Regions from separate parts of the Janthinobacterium sp. BJB301 genome, predicted to be linked through region 1. Evidence: predicted binding sites of a transcription regulator. Region 1 holds the regulator's gene; each other region holds the start of a gene.

Region 1 (5,116 bases):
CGAGCTGTCCGACGGAGCCGAGCATACGCATGGCCAGCTGGGCGCCGCCCATCTCCATCGAGAACACGGCCACGGGCAAGCCGCTGTCGATGGCCACGTTTTCGCCGATGTTGACGGAAAACGCCGTCTTGCCCATCGACGGACGGCCCGCCACGATCACCAGGTCGCCCGGCTGCAGACCGGAGGTCATGCGGTCGAGGTCGATGAAACCGGTGGGCACGCCCGTGATTTCACTCTGGTTGTCGCGGCTGTACAGTTCGTCGATGCGCTCGACCACTTGGGTCAGCAGGGGCTGGATGGCGGTCCAGCCCTGGGCGCCGCGCGCGCCTTCTTCGGCGATGGCGAAAATCTTCGACTCGGCCTCGTCAAGCATCTGCTTGACTTCCTTGCCTTGCGGGCTGAAGGCCGTGCCGGAAATATCGTCGGCGACGGTGATGAGCTTGCGCAGCACGCCGCGGTCGCGCACGATCTCGGCGTAGCGCCGGATGTTCGCGGCCGATGGCGTGTTTTGCGCCATGGCGTTCAGGTAAGCGAGTCCGCCCACATCATCGGCCTTGCCGAGCTGGGTCAGGGTTTCAAAAACAGTAATGACATCGGCTGGCTTGGAAGCGTTAACCATCTTGACGATTTGCTCGAAGATGATGCGATGGTCATAGCGATAGAAATCCTCCGCATGCATGAAGTCGGCGATGCGGTCATACGCGGCATTGTCGCGCAGCAGGCCACCGATAACGGATTGTTCTGCTTCGATCGAATGCGGCGGAATACGGAGGGAATCCAGTTGCGGATCAGAGGGGGCGTTCATGGCGCGAATTATACCCGCTTCGGCGTGCTGGCAAAAATAAAGGGCTGAAATTGAGCGAAAAAAAGGCCACAAAAAAGCCGGGCGAACCCGGCTTTTCATAGTGCGGCAACGCTTGCGGGCCAGGCCCGCAGACGATTACGCGTTCGCGTCTGGTACGACAGCGATAACAACTTCCACGACCACGTCGGTGTGCAGAGCAACCGAAACGTTGTGCTCGCCAACGATCTTCAGCGGGCCGGTAGGCATGCGGATTTGTGCTTTTTCAACAGCAAAACCTTGCTTGGTCAGCGCTTCAGCGATGTCGAAGTTGGTGACGGAACCGAACAGACGGCCATCAACACCAGCTTTTTGAGCAACTTGAACGGTCAGGCCGCTCAGTTTTTCGCCCTGGGCTTGCGATGCGGCCAGTTTGGCGGCAGCAGCTTTTTCCAGTTCGGCGCGCTTGACTTCGAATTCAGCCACAGCGGTTGCCGTAGCACGACGTGCCAGGCGTTGCGGGATCAGGAAGTTACGTGCGTAACCGTCTTTGACTTTGACGACTTCGCCGAGGTTACCGACGTTAACAACTTTTTCTAACAGAATGATTTGCATAGTTCTTCTCCAGGAATATCTGACCGATTAAGCGTGGTGCAGATCGGTGTATGGCAGCAGCGCGAGGAAGCGAGCGCGCTTGATTGCGGTGTCAACTTGGCGCTGGTAGTGCGCTTTGGTACCGGTCAGGCGTGCTGGCATGATCTTGCCGTTTTCTTGGACGAAGTCTTTCAGCGTGTCGACGTCTTTGTAGTCGACTTGCTCAACGTGAGCTGCGGTGAAGCGGCAGAACTTCTTGCGTTTGAACAACGGGTTTTGCTGTTTGCGTTTTTCTTTAAGCTTGAGCTTATTTTTGTCGAACTTTTTACCGAATGCCATGTCAGGCTCCTGTATCTAAAATGCGCTAGTCAGAATTGACTGCACTAAAATCAATGATGTGAAACACCAAACTCTTGCTGTTGCGGCTCTTCCTGGCCAGGAAACCCGTGAACTGATACACCCCGCTCAAGCTTGCCTGACTGAACCTGCCTGAAATTTCGCCAGCGGCTAGCGCGGCAACATCAAACTCGGTCAAACGGGCAATCCCTGCTTCCATCTGCTGCGAACTGTGTTGCAATACTGCATTCACAATCGGCAGCCCTGCCGGGGTATAGCGCAATATTTCGCGCTCGGCAATGATGGCGGTTACTTGTAGCTGGTTCAGCGCACGATCCTGGTCAAGAATTAAGCTGCTGCTGCGGCTGGAGCGGCTGCTGGTGCTTCGGTGCGGTGGCTTTTGGCCGCGTCTTCGCGTTGTACCGATTTCATCATCGGCGAAGGAGCTGTTTCAGCTTTCTTCATTTTAACGGTCAGGTGACGCAACACGGCATCATTGAATTTGAATGCTGTTTCCAACTCGACCAGGGTCTCGTTGTCGCACTCGATGTTCAGGCAGATGTAGTGTGCTTTAGGCAGCTTTTGGATCGAGTAAGCCATTTGACGGCGGCCCCAATCTTCCACGCGGTGAACCGAACCGCCGCGGGTGGTTACGCTGGCTTTGTAGCGTTCGATCATCGCGGGCACTTGCTCGCTTTGGTCCGGATGGACGATAAAGACTATTTCATAATGACGCATGCAAACTCCTTCAGGTCGGATTGATAATCGCCCACCCCGGCGTCAAGACGGGTGTGGGAAGGTCAGCCGAAGATTATAACCGCCTTTTGCAAACGTTTCAATCATTCCTTCCACCAGCGCCCGAAAAGCCCGCGCGCCACCGTGCTTTCCGCCCCTGGACAAGTATTTCTTGCGAAATTCGCCCAAAACACGGAAATCCCCTTGCATAGTGGGCGATACTGTACAAAAATACAGACTGTTCATATAGACAGCATTTTAGTATGCACCCACCGCTCATGATCAAGCTGACAGCACGACAAGAACAAATCCTGAACCTGATCAAGGACGCGATTGAAAACACGGGCTTTCCTCCCACCCGTGCCGAAATCGCCAATGAACTGGGTTTCAAATCGGCCAACGCGGCCGAAGAGCATTTGCAGGCCCTGGCCCGCAAGGGCGCGATCGAGATTTCTCCCGGCACCTCGCGCGGCATCCGCCTGATCGGCGCGGCCGCTGAAGCCCTGCCATCGAAAGTGCCGGCAGCGCTGCTGATGTCGCTGCCCCTGATCGGCCGGGTGGCGGCAGGCTCGCCCATTCTGGCACAGGAAAACCTGGAAGCGAGCTACAACGTGGACCCCGCCCTGTTTTCGGCCAAGCCCGACTTCCTGCTGAAGGTACGCGGCTGGTCCATGCGCGACGCCGGCATCATGGATGGCGATTTACTGGCCGTCAAGAAGGTCGATAGCGCCAAGAATGGCCAGATCGTTGTCGCCCGCATCGGCGACGAAGTCACCGTCAAGCGCTACAAGAAAACGGGTTCCGTCATCGAATTGCTGCCGGAAAACCCCGACTTCAAGGTCATCACCGTATCGCCGGAAGATGAATTCGCCCTGGAAGGTTTGGCGGTAGGCTTGATGCGCAGCTGGCATTGAACCACCGCATGTAAAAAGGGCCGCAACAGCATGACTGTTGCGGCCCTTTTTTATTGCCCAGGCGTTTTATGCGTCCAGGGCGCTACGGAAATCCTCGAGCAAGTCCGCCTCATCCTCGATACCGACGGAGACGCGGATCAGGGATTCGGCGATGCCCATGCTGGCGCGGCGCTCGGCGCCCATCTCGTAAAAGATCGTATGGGCGACGGGAATGACCAAGGTGCGCGTGTCGCCGAGATTGCTCGCTGGAATGGCAAGATTGAGACGATTGAGGAAATCGAAGCAATCGATGCCATCCTTCAGCTCAAAGCTGAACAGCGAGCCATAGCTGCGGAACAAATCCGTCGCCAGCGCGTGCTGCGGATGCGCGGCCAAGCCCGGGTAATGCACGGCCGCTACCCGCGGGTCGGCGGCCAGCATGGTGGCCAGCGCCAGGGCGTTCGAGCAGGTGCGGTCCATGCGCAAGGCCATGGTTTCCGCGCCGACGGCGATATGGTGCGCCGCTTCCGGCCCCAGGGATGCGCCGAAATCGCGCAAGGCCTTGGCGCGGATTTGCGCGATGCCCCACTGCGCCGGCGCCGCCTTCTTGTAATTGTCGAAAATATTCGGATACTGCGTCCAGTCGAACACGCCCGTGTCCGTCAAGCTGCCGCCCAGGGCATTGCCGTGGCCGCCGATGGATTTTGTCAGCGCATTGACCACCAGGCCCGCGCCCACGGCTTTCGGGCGGAACAGGTAGGGCGTCGTCATCGTATTGTCGACGATGTACAAAATGCCGCGTTCCTTGCACAACGCGCCGATCTTCGCCAGATCGGCGATCTGCGTGCGCGGATTGGCGATGGTTTCGACAAACACGATGCGCGTTTGCGGCGTGATGGCGGCGGCCACATTGGCCACGTCGGTGGCGTCGACGAACGACACGCCGATGCCCTGCCCCGTCACCGTTTGCCACAGGCTGTTGGTGTTGCCAAACAAAAAGGCCGACGACACGACATGGTCGCCCGCGCGCAAGAGCGCCTGCACAACGGCGCCGATGGCGCCCATGCCGGTGGCGAAGCACAGCGTGGCGACGCCGTCTTCCATCTTGTTGACCTTGTCTTCCAGCGCGGAGACGGTCGGATTGCCCTGGCGGCCGTAGCGGAAGCCGGGCTCCTTGCCCTGGAATACGGATGCGAGCTGGCGCGCATCGCCGTAGCCGAAGGCAACGGAAGTATGCACGGGCTTGTGCAGGGAACCGTGCTCGATGCCCTTGCGGCGGTCGTTATGCAGGATGGTGGTGGTAAAGCCGTAGTTTTTTTTATCGTTCATGATCGCGGAGCAAAAAAAGCCCGGCGCTAGCCGGGCAAGATAATTACGCTTCTGTTGTCGCCAGGTTCAGGTTCAGCTGGGAACGCGGCGTATCTTCGGGCGCTGCCGCCTTCGGATGGTGGCGCGCATATTCCAGGCGGTCCAGGTATTCCTGCGACACGTCGCCCGTCACGTACACGCCATCGAAGCACGACGCTTCGAAGTTGGTCAGGGCCGGGTTGACGTCGGCGATGGCCTGCTTGAGCGCGCCGATATCCTGGTACACCAGGTAGTCGGCCGTGATTTCGCGGCACACTTCTTCCGTCGTGCGGCCATAGGCGATCAGTTCGTCGCGCGTCGGCATGTCGATGCCGTACACGTTCGGGTAGATCACCGGCGGCGCAGCCGAGGCGAAGATGACTTTCGTCGCGCCTGCTTCGCGCGCCATCTGCACGATTTCACGGCTGGT
Region 2 (5,116 bases), on a different contig from region 1:
AACTCATTTATCCATATTTTTATGCACAAATTCGCCTCTATCACTGCGAGACTCCATTTTATTATGGATGGTCGTGACAAATATCCCTGGGGGCAGGCCATTGGGCTGGGGAAGGGAACAATCGACGGAATGACCCGCGGGGGATCCACACCAGGTGGGGAAACGCTGAGTGCCATCTCACGCTATGAGAATGCACGGGTCGACTGGATACTGGATGGCCGCGGCACGCCGTATAACATCACCTGCGTCACGAGTGATGAGGATGGCGCCGAGCTGCTCGACGACTACTTTAACGAGAACCCGAACTGGAATCCCACCGTCTTGACTGATGGGAAGCGTATCGCCGTGGTACTTGATGTACCTGCCGTCTACTATGTGAAAGATGGAAAAGATGACGACGGGGCGCCACTCTTCCGGGAGATACGGTATTTTGCGATGGAGATCATAGTTGGCGCCATTGGCGCTCTTGCCGTCGCGATGACCAAGGCGCACTCACTTCCCGACAGAATGGCACTTGTCCGCACCAGCCCGGAAATCATGAAGTTGGTTACGCGTGGGGGTGTCGGTACTTGGCGCATGCTCCAGGCCCCTGATGCAATCATCCGTGAGGAAGAATATATCGGCTCCAACGACCCCTTTCTTGCACAGTTCAACCAGCAAGAGGCGTTTCCTACGTCACCGGATGAAGCGATCCTGCTGGACCACTATCGCGCGATGGCGCCAAACGACCGGAGCGCGGTCAATCAAATCGTTACTACGATGGCGCAATACGGGGATTCTGCAGCTTTGAAAAGTGATGAGGCTCCACCATTGACCCGAGCGAGATCTTCCTAATGTATTTTCTCTTAACATGTATGCATGAATAATTTATCGCCACCGAAGCAATTTATAATCCCTGGAAATTTAAGACAAGTAGCGTTTTACGATTTGCTTGCCGACGCTGTTTTTCAACATAGATATGCAATCTCGGCGAAAGATAACTACACGCAAAGCCGATTCGCTAGAGCTTCAATATTGGCTTCCTCGTTATGTGTTGAATGCGTGGCTAACTGTCTATTTGATTCCTTGAATGCATCAAAAAATAAGCAGGCGGAGTTCGGTAAACTTCCTATTATTTTTAAATATTCAACATACTTTCATGTTAAAAATGTAAAAGGTTTTGACAAAAACCGGGTTGAGGTGCTTCGGATTGATGACCTGGCAAGAGCAAGGAACGATCACGTTCACCCGAAAACGCAGTCTTTGCCAGTCAGGATGGCGACCCCTGAAGATGGCGGTGCTGACTGGATTTTTCCGATGACACTAGATTGTGATTTATGGGAAAACATTCTCATACCGAAGCGTTCAATGCTCTGGTCGGGGGAGAATTCTTTGACTGTGTTGAAGGCTATTTCGGAATTTTTCAAATATATTTTTGTCTCACTTCATGATTTTACAGAGGAGGAGCTGCATGCCATTTTTATGCCACGTGTAGAGACGGCAAATATAATGATGCCAGTATTATTTGATGAAATTCGTTCCGAATTAGAACGTATTGACATTGAAGGAGTCGATTTTTCTTATTTTTGGTTTTTTCCTGAGTCAGATAAAGCTTAAAAAACTTTAGGAACTTCATCCCATTTTGTCGTATATCGTGGTGTGCGATTTTCTGACTTCATGGCCCAGCGCGGCGCGATTCCCGCAGACGCAATGTGAAGCACATCGCGGCCGAATCGCTCGTTGACGGCATCGAGCGCCGCCATGGCCGCCTGGCTATGACGTGGCCCGGTTGCCTCATCGAACAGGCTACCCTGCAGGAACGTCTCGGGTAGCAGGTCCATCAAGATCACGCCGGCCTTCTTGTACCTGAAACAGGGCAGGAATATCTTGGCCAAGCCTTGCAGCGCCGCAGCCGCCAGCACGCGATTGTCGGCGCTCGGAGCATGCAAGGGGATCGTAATGCCGTTGCTGTATTGCTCGTCTTCTTTACGGAACGGATTGGTCTGGATGAAAACGTGTACCGCGCCGCAGATCGATTTCTGGCTGCGCAGCTTTTCCGCAGCACGGGCAATATAGGTCGATATCGATTCTGCCAGCTCGAAGTCGTTCAGCACCATGGTGCCGAAGGAGCGCGACGATATGATCTCCTTGCGCGGGGGGGCAACCTCTTCCAGAGCCAGGCAGGAATTGCCCCTCAGCTCTTCGCATGTCCGTTCCATCACCACGCCGAAGCGGCGGCGCATGGCCTTGGGCGGTGCATTCAACAGATCCTGCACGGTATTGATGTCCATGGCGCGCAGTTCCGCGCTGATGCGCCGGCCGACTCCCCAAATTTCGCCGACGTCGATGCGATTGAATAGCCAGGCCCGGCGCTCGGCCGACATTGCTGTAATGTCGGCGACGCCGTCGAACAGCGGGAATTTTTTCGCTATATGGTTTCCCAGTTTGGCCAAGGTCTTGGAGTGACCCACGCCAACGCACACGGGCAGAGCCGTCCATTGCAGTATCCTGGCGCGAATATCCCGGCCCATCGCCGTGTGAGACTCCCACAGCCCCACCATGCCGGTCAGATTGAGGAAGCTTTCATCGATCGAGTAAACCTCCACGTTTGGGCTGTATTCGCGCAGGATGCTCACCAGGCGATTGCTCATGTCAGCGTAGAGGGTGTAATTCGAACTGAGGCCGATGATGCCGTGCTGACGCGCGAGGTCGCGCATCTGGAACCAGGGTTGGCCCATTTTCACGCCCAAGGCCTTTACCTCGTTCGACCGGGCTACCGCGCAGCCGTCATTGTTCGACAGCACGACCACCGGGCGGTCACGCAGACGCGGATTAAATGCGCGCTCGCAGCTGACGTACATATTGTTGACGTCGACCAGGGCGAATACCGGGCGGCCCATGTCATGCCCGCAGCTTGCGCACCACGCCGACGACAACGCCCCATATCGCCAACTCGCTGCCCTCGACCATGCATATTGGCTTGAAACACGGATTTTCGGCGTGCAGCTCGACCCTGCCAGCCTGACGGAATAGGGTCTTTATCGTGTACTCGCCGTTCAGCACGGCGACAACGATGTGGCCGTGCTGCGGGGTGACCGATCTGTCGACGGCCACCTTGTCTCCATCCAAGATGCCGACACCGATCATGCTGTCGCCGGATACCTCAAAGAAAAAACTCGCTGCCTTGTGCTGGATCAGATAGGCGTTCAGGTCGAGGCCGTCCTCGGTGTAATCCGCTGCCGGCGACGGGAATCCGGCGGCTATGCGATGGGATATCTCCGGCCTGGTGCACGGCAGCGGGTACTCGGCCGCTGGAAGCGGCTCCTGGAGCAGGGTAGTGGGGCTGGGCCGAGAAAGGAACGCAAGGGAATTCATGATGATCCAAAACAACTGTATAAAAACACAGTATATCAAATCAATTTCGAGGTGCAATGAAAACCGCATCCCGCCGGCCGCTTGTGCGCCCGCGTCTTGCGGCAGTACCTATGGCGCCATTCCGTTTTCTCTCACGAAGGCCTGACACGCGCGGCCTGTTGCCAGGTCCTGCTCGACCGCCTCCGTCAGCGTTCGCGTATCTCGCTCGACGTCATCGCGTACCAGCCGGCCGGGTGGATTGGGGCCATTGCTGCCGCCGGCGCCTTGGGTGTCGGCCGAGCTGGCAGGTCCACAGGTTCCGGTACCGACGCGCACGCGGTCAACATAAATACGCTGAACAACAGGGGCAACTTCTTCATTTTTTACCTTCGTGATAATTCTGTTGATGGAATCATGCTTGAGCGATAGCGCAGCGTTGTCGCGCGCCCGGGTAACTATGGCGACAGCATCCCGCGCGGCCCGCTCCGATGTGGCGCGATCAAACCCTTCCTGTGTGCCTTTCCTGAAAGCGACGACAATGGCTATGCCGGCCACAAGCAGCAGTACGGCCAGCATCATGGCAATTCCCCTCCACAACGCCGCACTCACGCCAACGCCTTACGGGCCGCCTGGAACAGCGCCAGACGCTCTGCCAAGCCATTCACGCCGCCGTTGATGCGACGCGTCACCCGTTCCTGGTCGCCAGCATCGGCCAGGGCATTCAGGCCGCGCGTCTGCCAAAACCAGCCGGCCGAGCGGCAGGCGTTGACGGTCTTCTCCAGCAGATCTGGCTGGGCCAACAGGTCTAGGCCCAGTGCCCTGGCGCAGGCGGCGTAGTTGGCGCGGCCAGTCACCTGCAGCAGGCCGCGACCACGGAAGCGCACGCCGTCGCCGCGCTGCGTGTTGCCCAAATCGGCGCGCCCTTCGTAGGCCTGGCCGCTGGCCAGCTCACGCACATAGCGCAGCTGCCCGGACTCGTGCCCGACCTGGGACAGGAACGATGCCTGGCGCGCCGGCGTCGTGATCCCGAATTCCACCATGGCTGCGTTCAGCGGCGCCAGGAAGGCTTCCGCGCGCGGGCGCGCCAGCGGCATGATGGCCAGCAGCTGGACCAGCGTGATGGCGCTCACAGGCCACCCCGCACATCCTTGACGACGGCGACCGCGTCGCGCGCCAGCTCGCCGATATCCTTGTCGCGGCGCTTGTCGAACCAGCGCACCGTGGCGCCCAGCACCCACCAGGCGGGCAGGCCTGCGGCCACCATCAGCGGCGCGGCAATGAACAGGAAGCCCAGCGCCGGGTCGCTGCCGTACAGCACGGCGACGGCGCGCGCGCTGTCGAACAGGCCCGGCATCCAGTTGCGCACGACCACCACCAGGGCCGGGCCCATCAGGGCGGAAAAGAGAATGGTAACGAAGAAGCGCACGCCCGCTTCCTTGGCAGTTTTTGGCCACATAAACATGAATCCCAGTGAGGTTGCGGCAGCGCCGGCAAGAACCGGGATGCCAAAAATTTTGATCAATGCGCCGCCGGCGGCGGTTGTTTCGATAGCCATAATTACCTTTCCAGGCGAGTGAGGAGTGAGTGAAGTTGAGCGAGAGGCGTACTACAATGTTTTGAACGTCAAACTGCCCAACATCAGCACGCGAGTGCCTATTGGTGCGAATCGGATGACGAGGCGCCGCGTGGCAGAATTGAAGTACAAATAACAAACGCCCAAACTTGTAGCGCCGTTGGCCGAAAATGCCTGAGCATCGAAATTGGTGTCATAGGTCGGGCAGCA
Region 3 (5,116 bases), 990 kb from region 1:
GTAGGGCGCGCCGGGATACGGGAGTTGACAGGGGCATAAGACCGATGCCGCTTGCGCGGCCATAATTTAGTAAGCAGCCATGTGCCTAAAGCACTCTGTTCGCAGCTTCTACGAACAGCAACCGCACCTGCGGCGCCGCAAAAACCCTAAAAGTGTAGCACACTGGGCGCTGGTTGCGCCGCAACATAATTTTTCATTGCTTCGATAAAAACATTTCAAAGCATAAAGAATACACATGGAAATTCACACCGTTATCACGGATGGTGATGATAGATATGGCCGATGGATGCCGCGACATACCTCAGATTGCCGCGCCGGCCCAGCCGACGGCAGCGCGGCCAAGCCCGGCCCCATGCAGCGCAACAATATGCCATCCGATTGCCAGGCGGATGGCAAAGAAAGTGAACTTACCAGTAAAACAATGATCCGGAGCGAGCTTGCCTGACAAGCAAGGTACAGGGCAGCCCTGAACTGTTGCAGATGGAACACAGCGAGACCAGGGCCAGCTGGACGGTCAGCGGCGCGCACCTAGTCGTCCTCGGGCTCCAGTCCCTTCAAGGCCACCTGCACGGCACGCTGGGAAAAGCCGCGCTGCATCAGGAAGCGCATCTGCTTGTTGCGCTGCTCGGCATCCTGCGCCACCTCGCCAAATTTGCGGCGCCACACCTCGCAGGCGCGCGCAACCTCCCCTTCGGCCAAGCCCGCCTTGAGTTCCTGCAGCGCCTCGCCACCGATGCCATGGCTTTGCAATTCCGCCATGATGCGGCTATTGCCGAAGCGGGCCGAGCGGCGGTGGATCAGCGACTCGGAAAAACGCTCCTGCGACAGCCAGTTCGCTTGCTCCAGGCTGTCGAGCAAGGCTTCCACATCATCGCCCTCCTGCGCATGGCGCTGCAGCTTGCGCCGCAATTCCATGCGGCTATGTTCGCGCATCGACAGAAAGCGTAGCGCCCTGCCCTTCAGGCTTAGTTGTACTGCGGCCATACACCCACCTTGTCTTTCATTCCACGATCAAGCCATCCAAACACAATCGCCGCCCGGCGCAACAGCGCGGGACGGCGATCGTGGTCATACTATGCGGTGAGCCGCGCGTAGGTCGGATTAGGCCCCTTGGGCCGTAATCCGACAACATTGTTGGCGTCTGATCCGACAACATTGTTGACGTCTGTGGTGTTGTCGGATTACGCGCGGCTTTGCCGCGCTAATCCGACCTACTCTGCCTTGGCTTCCGCAGCCTTGGCAGCCTTGTCGGCGGCTTTATCCGCTTTTTCCGGCTTTTCAGCGGCCAGCGGCGGCAGTTCGCGCACGCCCAGCGAAGCGCGGACCTTGTTTTCGATTTCGCGGGCCAGTGCCGGACGCTCTTGCAGGAAGGCGCGGGCGTTGTCCTTGCCCTGGCCGATGCGTTCGCCGTTGTAGCTGTACCACGAACCGGATTTTTCCACGATCTTGGCATCCGAGCCCAAATCCAGGATTTCGCCTTCGCGCGAGGTGCCGGCGCCGTACAGGATGTCGAAGTGCGCTTCCTTGAACGGTGGCGCGATCTTGTTCTTGACGACCTTGACCTTGGTTTCGTTGCCGATCACTTCATCGCCGGACTTGATCGAGCCGGTGCGGCGGATATCCAGGCGCACGGAGGCGTAGAATTTCAGCGCATTGCCGCCGGTGGTCGTTTCCGGGCTGCCGAACATCACGCCGATCTTCATGCGGATCTGGTTGATGAAGATGACCAGGGTATTCGTGCGGTTGATGGAACCGGTCAGCTTGCGCAGGGCTTGCGACATCAGGCGCGCTTGCAAGCCTGGCAGGGAATCGCCCATGTCGCCTTCGATCTCGGCGCGTGGCGTCAGTGCGGCCACGGAGTCGATGACGACGAGGTCGACGCTGCCCGAACGCACGAGGGCGTCGCAGATTTCCAGTGCCTGCTCGCCCGTATCCGGTTGCGAGATCAGCAATTCATGCAGGTTCACGCCCAGCTTTTGCGCGTAACCGACGTCCAGCGCATGCTCGGCATCGATAAAGGCGCAGGTGCCGCCCAGTTTTTGCATCTCAGCGATGGTTTGCAGGGTCAGGGTGGTTTTACCTGACGATTCCGGACCGTAGATTTCCACCACGCGGCCACGCGGCAAACCGCCCACGCCCAGCGCGATATCGAGGCCGAGCGAACCGGTCGACACGACTTGCACTTCTTCGATCGCTGCGCTGGCATCCATGCGCATGACCGAACCTTTGCCAAACTGCTTCTCGATCTGCGCCAGTGCGGCGGCGAGCGCCTTGGCTTTTTCCGATGCGGGTACTACAGCTTTTTTATCGTCCATATGTTCTTTCAGCCGTTCTACAGTTGCGGATTCACGTGAATCCCGCAGCCTGCGATAGCGCCAGTGGGTTAAATTCTTTACACAGACAGTACTGTATAAAAAAACAGTGATCAATGCAAGCGGAACGTGGATTTGTTTTGAAACAGATCAATACAAGCCTGGTTTCTCACAAAAACTCGCCACCTTGCGGAAAATGAAACACAATACAAACTTCTACCGCCGCAAGCATAGGAAGTGCACCATGCGTATTTTACTTGCCGAAGATGACAGCGTGCTGGCCGATGGCCTGACCCGCTCGCTGCGCCAGTCCGGTTATGCGATCGACTACGTCAAGACGGGCCAGGAGGCCGATACGGCCCTGTCCACCCAGGAATTCGACTTGCTGATCCTCGACCTGGGCTTGCCCAAGATGTCCGGCCTGGAAGTGCTGCGCCGCCTGCGCGCGCGCGCCTCGCTGCTGCCGGTGCTGATCCTGACGGCCGCCGATTCCATCGAGCAGCGCGTGAATGGCCTCGACCTCGGTGCCGATGATTATATGGCCAAGCCGTTCGCCTTGTCGGAACTGGAGGCAAGAGTGCGCGCCCTGACGCGCCGCGGCGCCGGCGGCGGCGCCACCATCATCAAGCACGGCCCCCTCAGCTACGACCAGGTGGGGCGCAGCGCCTACATCAACGACCAGATGCTCGACCTGTCGGCGCGCGAACTGGGCTTGCTGGAAATCCTGCTGGGCCGCACCGGCCGCCTCGTCTCGAAAGAACAACTGGTCGACCACCTGTGCGAATGGGGCGAAGAAGTGTCGAACAACGCCATCGAAGTGTATGTCCACCGCCTGCGCAAGAAGATCGAGGTGGGCGGCGTGCGCATCGCCACCGTGCGCGGCCTCGGCTATTGCCTGGAAAAATACTCGGAAGCGGCGCGCCTGAACGCCGAAGCGGGCGAATCGGCAAGCCCGGCCAGCGGACCCGCCAGCAAGTGAAGGTGCGCGAGGCGCCAGCGGACGAAGCGGACGACGACGACTGGTTCGAACCGCCCACCACGGAGCAGGACGACACCATCGAGCATTCGCTGTTCGGCGAAATCCTCGACTGGATGCTGGCGCCCTTGCTGCTGCTGTGGCCGATGAGCATCGCCATCACCTATCTGGTGGCCAAGGGCATCGCCAATCAGCCGTTCGACCATGCGCTGGAAGACAGCGTGACCGTGCTCACGCAGCAGGTCAAGCAGGCCGACGGCGCCATGCTGCGCCGCGTGCCGGAAAAGAACAGTAACAACAAGGGCCGCGACTTCCTGCGCGGCGACGATATCGACACCCTGTATTACCTGGTGGTGGGTCCGCGCGGCGAATACCTCGACGGCGACCGCGATTTGCCGCCGCCGCAGGACCCCGACAAATACCGCAGCGGCATGGTGCTGTTTCGCAACGACACCATCCATGGCACGCCCGTGCGCGTGGCGTTCAGCTATCTCGACATTCCGTCCAGCAACAACGACGAGCCGCAGCGCGCGCTGGTGCAGGTGGCGGAAACCCTGGAAAAACGCGCCCAGTTGGCCAATGAAATCATCAAGGGCGTGATCTTGCCGCAGTTCATCATCCTGCCCGTGATCCTGGCCCTGGTCTGGTTTGCCCTGGCGCGTGGCCTGTCGCCGCTGGCGCAATTGCAGGAACGCATACGTGCCCGGCCGCCTGACGATTTATCGCCCATCGAATCGGGCCAGGTACCCGAGGAAATCACGCCGCTGGTCGGTTCGCTCAACGAGATGCTGGCGCGCCTGTCGTTGTCGATCGACATGCAGAAGCGCTTCATCGCCGATGCCGCGCACCAGATGAAAACGCCGCTGGCCGGCATGCGTATGCAATCCGAGCTGGCGCTGCGCCAGACCGACCACGACGAGATCCACCGCTCGCTGCTGCAACTGGCGAAAAGTTCGGAAGCGGCCACGCGCCTGGTCAACCAGCTGCTGGCCCTGGCGCGCGCGGAAAACCAGCCTCAGGCGGGCACGGCGTTCGAACCGATCGAGCTGAGCGAACTGGCGCGCGGCGTGGTACAGGACTGGGTGCAAGCCTCGTTTGCCCAGCATATCGACTTGGGCTTCGAGCAGCCCGCCTATGCGATCATGATTTCCGGCAATGCCATGATGCTGCGCGAGCTGCTGAGCAACCTGATCGACAATGCCCTGCGCTACACGCCGTCGGGCGGCAGCGTCACGGTGCGCGTGCGCAGCACCCTGGAACTGGCCATCCTGGAAGTGGAAGATACGGGCCCCGGCATACCGCAAGCCGAGCGGGCCCACGTCTTCGAACGCTTTTACCGCATTCTCGGCAGCAATGTCGACGGTAGCGGCCTGGGCCTGGCCATCGTGCGCGAAATTGCCCAGCAGCATGGCGCCGAAGTCGATATTTTTAACAATCCGCGCGCGCACTCGCCGAAGCTGCCGGGCACCCTGCTGCGCCTGAGCATCGCCCTGTTGTTGCCGGACGCGCCAGAAGAGGATGAGGTCACGTATGGATAAGCCCAGCCCTCCCGCAGTGCCGTTGCGCACGCCCAACTCCGAGCTGCAGTCGCGCCGCGATATCCACTGGCGCAAGACGCGGCGCCTGACGGCCATCCTGCTGCTGGTCTGGCTGCTGACGGGCTTCCTGACCGTGTTTTATGCGCGCGAACTGTTGCATTTAAATCTGTTCGGCTGGCCGCTGCCCTTCTATATGGCGGCCCAGGGCGCCTCGCTGGTGTACCTGGCCATCATCGCCTTCTATGCCTGGCGCATGCAGCGCCTCGACCGGGCTTTTCATGCAGAGGAGC

Evidence for each region. Region 1 encodes LexA, which represses DNA repair genes until DNA is damaged. Its sites were predicted from a motif close to ACTGTATNNNNATACAGT; they were not measured.
Region 2: CSQ91_RS12840 (LexA family protein) is a predicted target of LexA. The motif match lies at 3,369-3,386, and genes of this name have one in related genera.
Region 3: recA (recombinase RecA) is a predicted target of LexA. The motif match lies at 2,406-2,423, and genes of this name have one in related genera.

What each region holds. Positions count from the first base shown of each region.
Region 1 covers NZ_PDZJ01000002.1:101,940-107,055, forward strand. Annotated here, with positions in the region: gene CSQ91_RS13790 (replicative DNA helicase) at 1-805, opposite strand, end outside; gene rplI (50S ribosomal protein L9) at 941-1,396, opposite strand; gene rpsR (30S ribosomal protein S18) at 1,424-1,714, opposite strand; gene priB (primosomal replication protein N) at 1,740-2,039, opposite strand; gene rpsF (30S ribosomal protein S6) at 2,060-2,449, opposite strand; gene lexA (transcriptional repressor LexA) at 2,725-3,360, shown strand; gene CSQ91_RS13820 (cystathionine gamma-synthase family protein) at 3,427-4,668, opposite strand; gene purF (amidophosphoribosyltransferase) at 4,712-5,116, opposite strand, start outside.
Region 2 covers NZ_PDZJ01000001.1:2,881,751-2,886,866, reverse strand. Annotated here, with positions in the region: gene CSQ91_RS12850 (hypothetical protein) at 22-834, shown strand; gene CSQ91_RS28680 (hypothetical protein) at 859-1,596, shown strand; gene CSQ91_RS12845 (Y-family DNA polymerase) at 1,593-2,879, opposite strand; gene CSQ91_RS12840 (LexA family protein) at 2,881-3,354, opposite strand; gene CSQ91_RS12835 (hypothetical protein) at 3,463-3,912, opposite strand; gene CSQ91_RS12830 (glycoside hydrolase family 19 protein) at 3,939-4,463, opposite strand; gene CSQ91_RS12825 (hypothetical protein) at 4,460-4,789, opposite strand; gene CSQ91_RS12820 (SGNH/GDSL hydrolase family protein) at 4,940-5,116, opposite strand, start outside.
Region 3 covers NZ_PDZJ01000002.1:1,093,468-1,098,583, forward strand. Annotated here, with positions in the region: gene CSQ91_RS18225 (DUF2889 domain-containing protein) at 1-37, opposite strand, end outside; gene CSQ91_RS28730 (hypothetical protein) at 236-445, shown strand; gene recX (recombination regulator RecX) at 529-984, opposite strand; gene recA (recombinase RecA) at 1,212-2,315, opposite strand; gene CSQ91_RS18240 (response regulator) at 2,557-3,291, shown strand; gene CSQ91_RS18245 (sensor histidine kinase) at 3,294-4,826, shown strand; gene CSQ91_RS18250 (DUF4212 domain-containing protein) at 4,819-5,116, shown strand, end outside.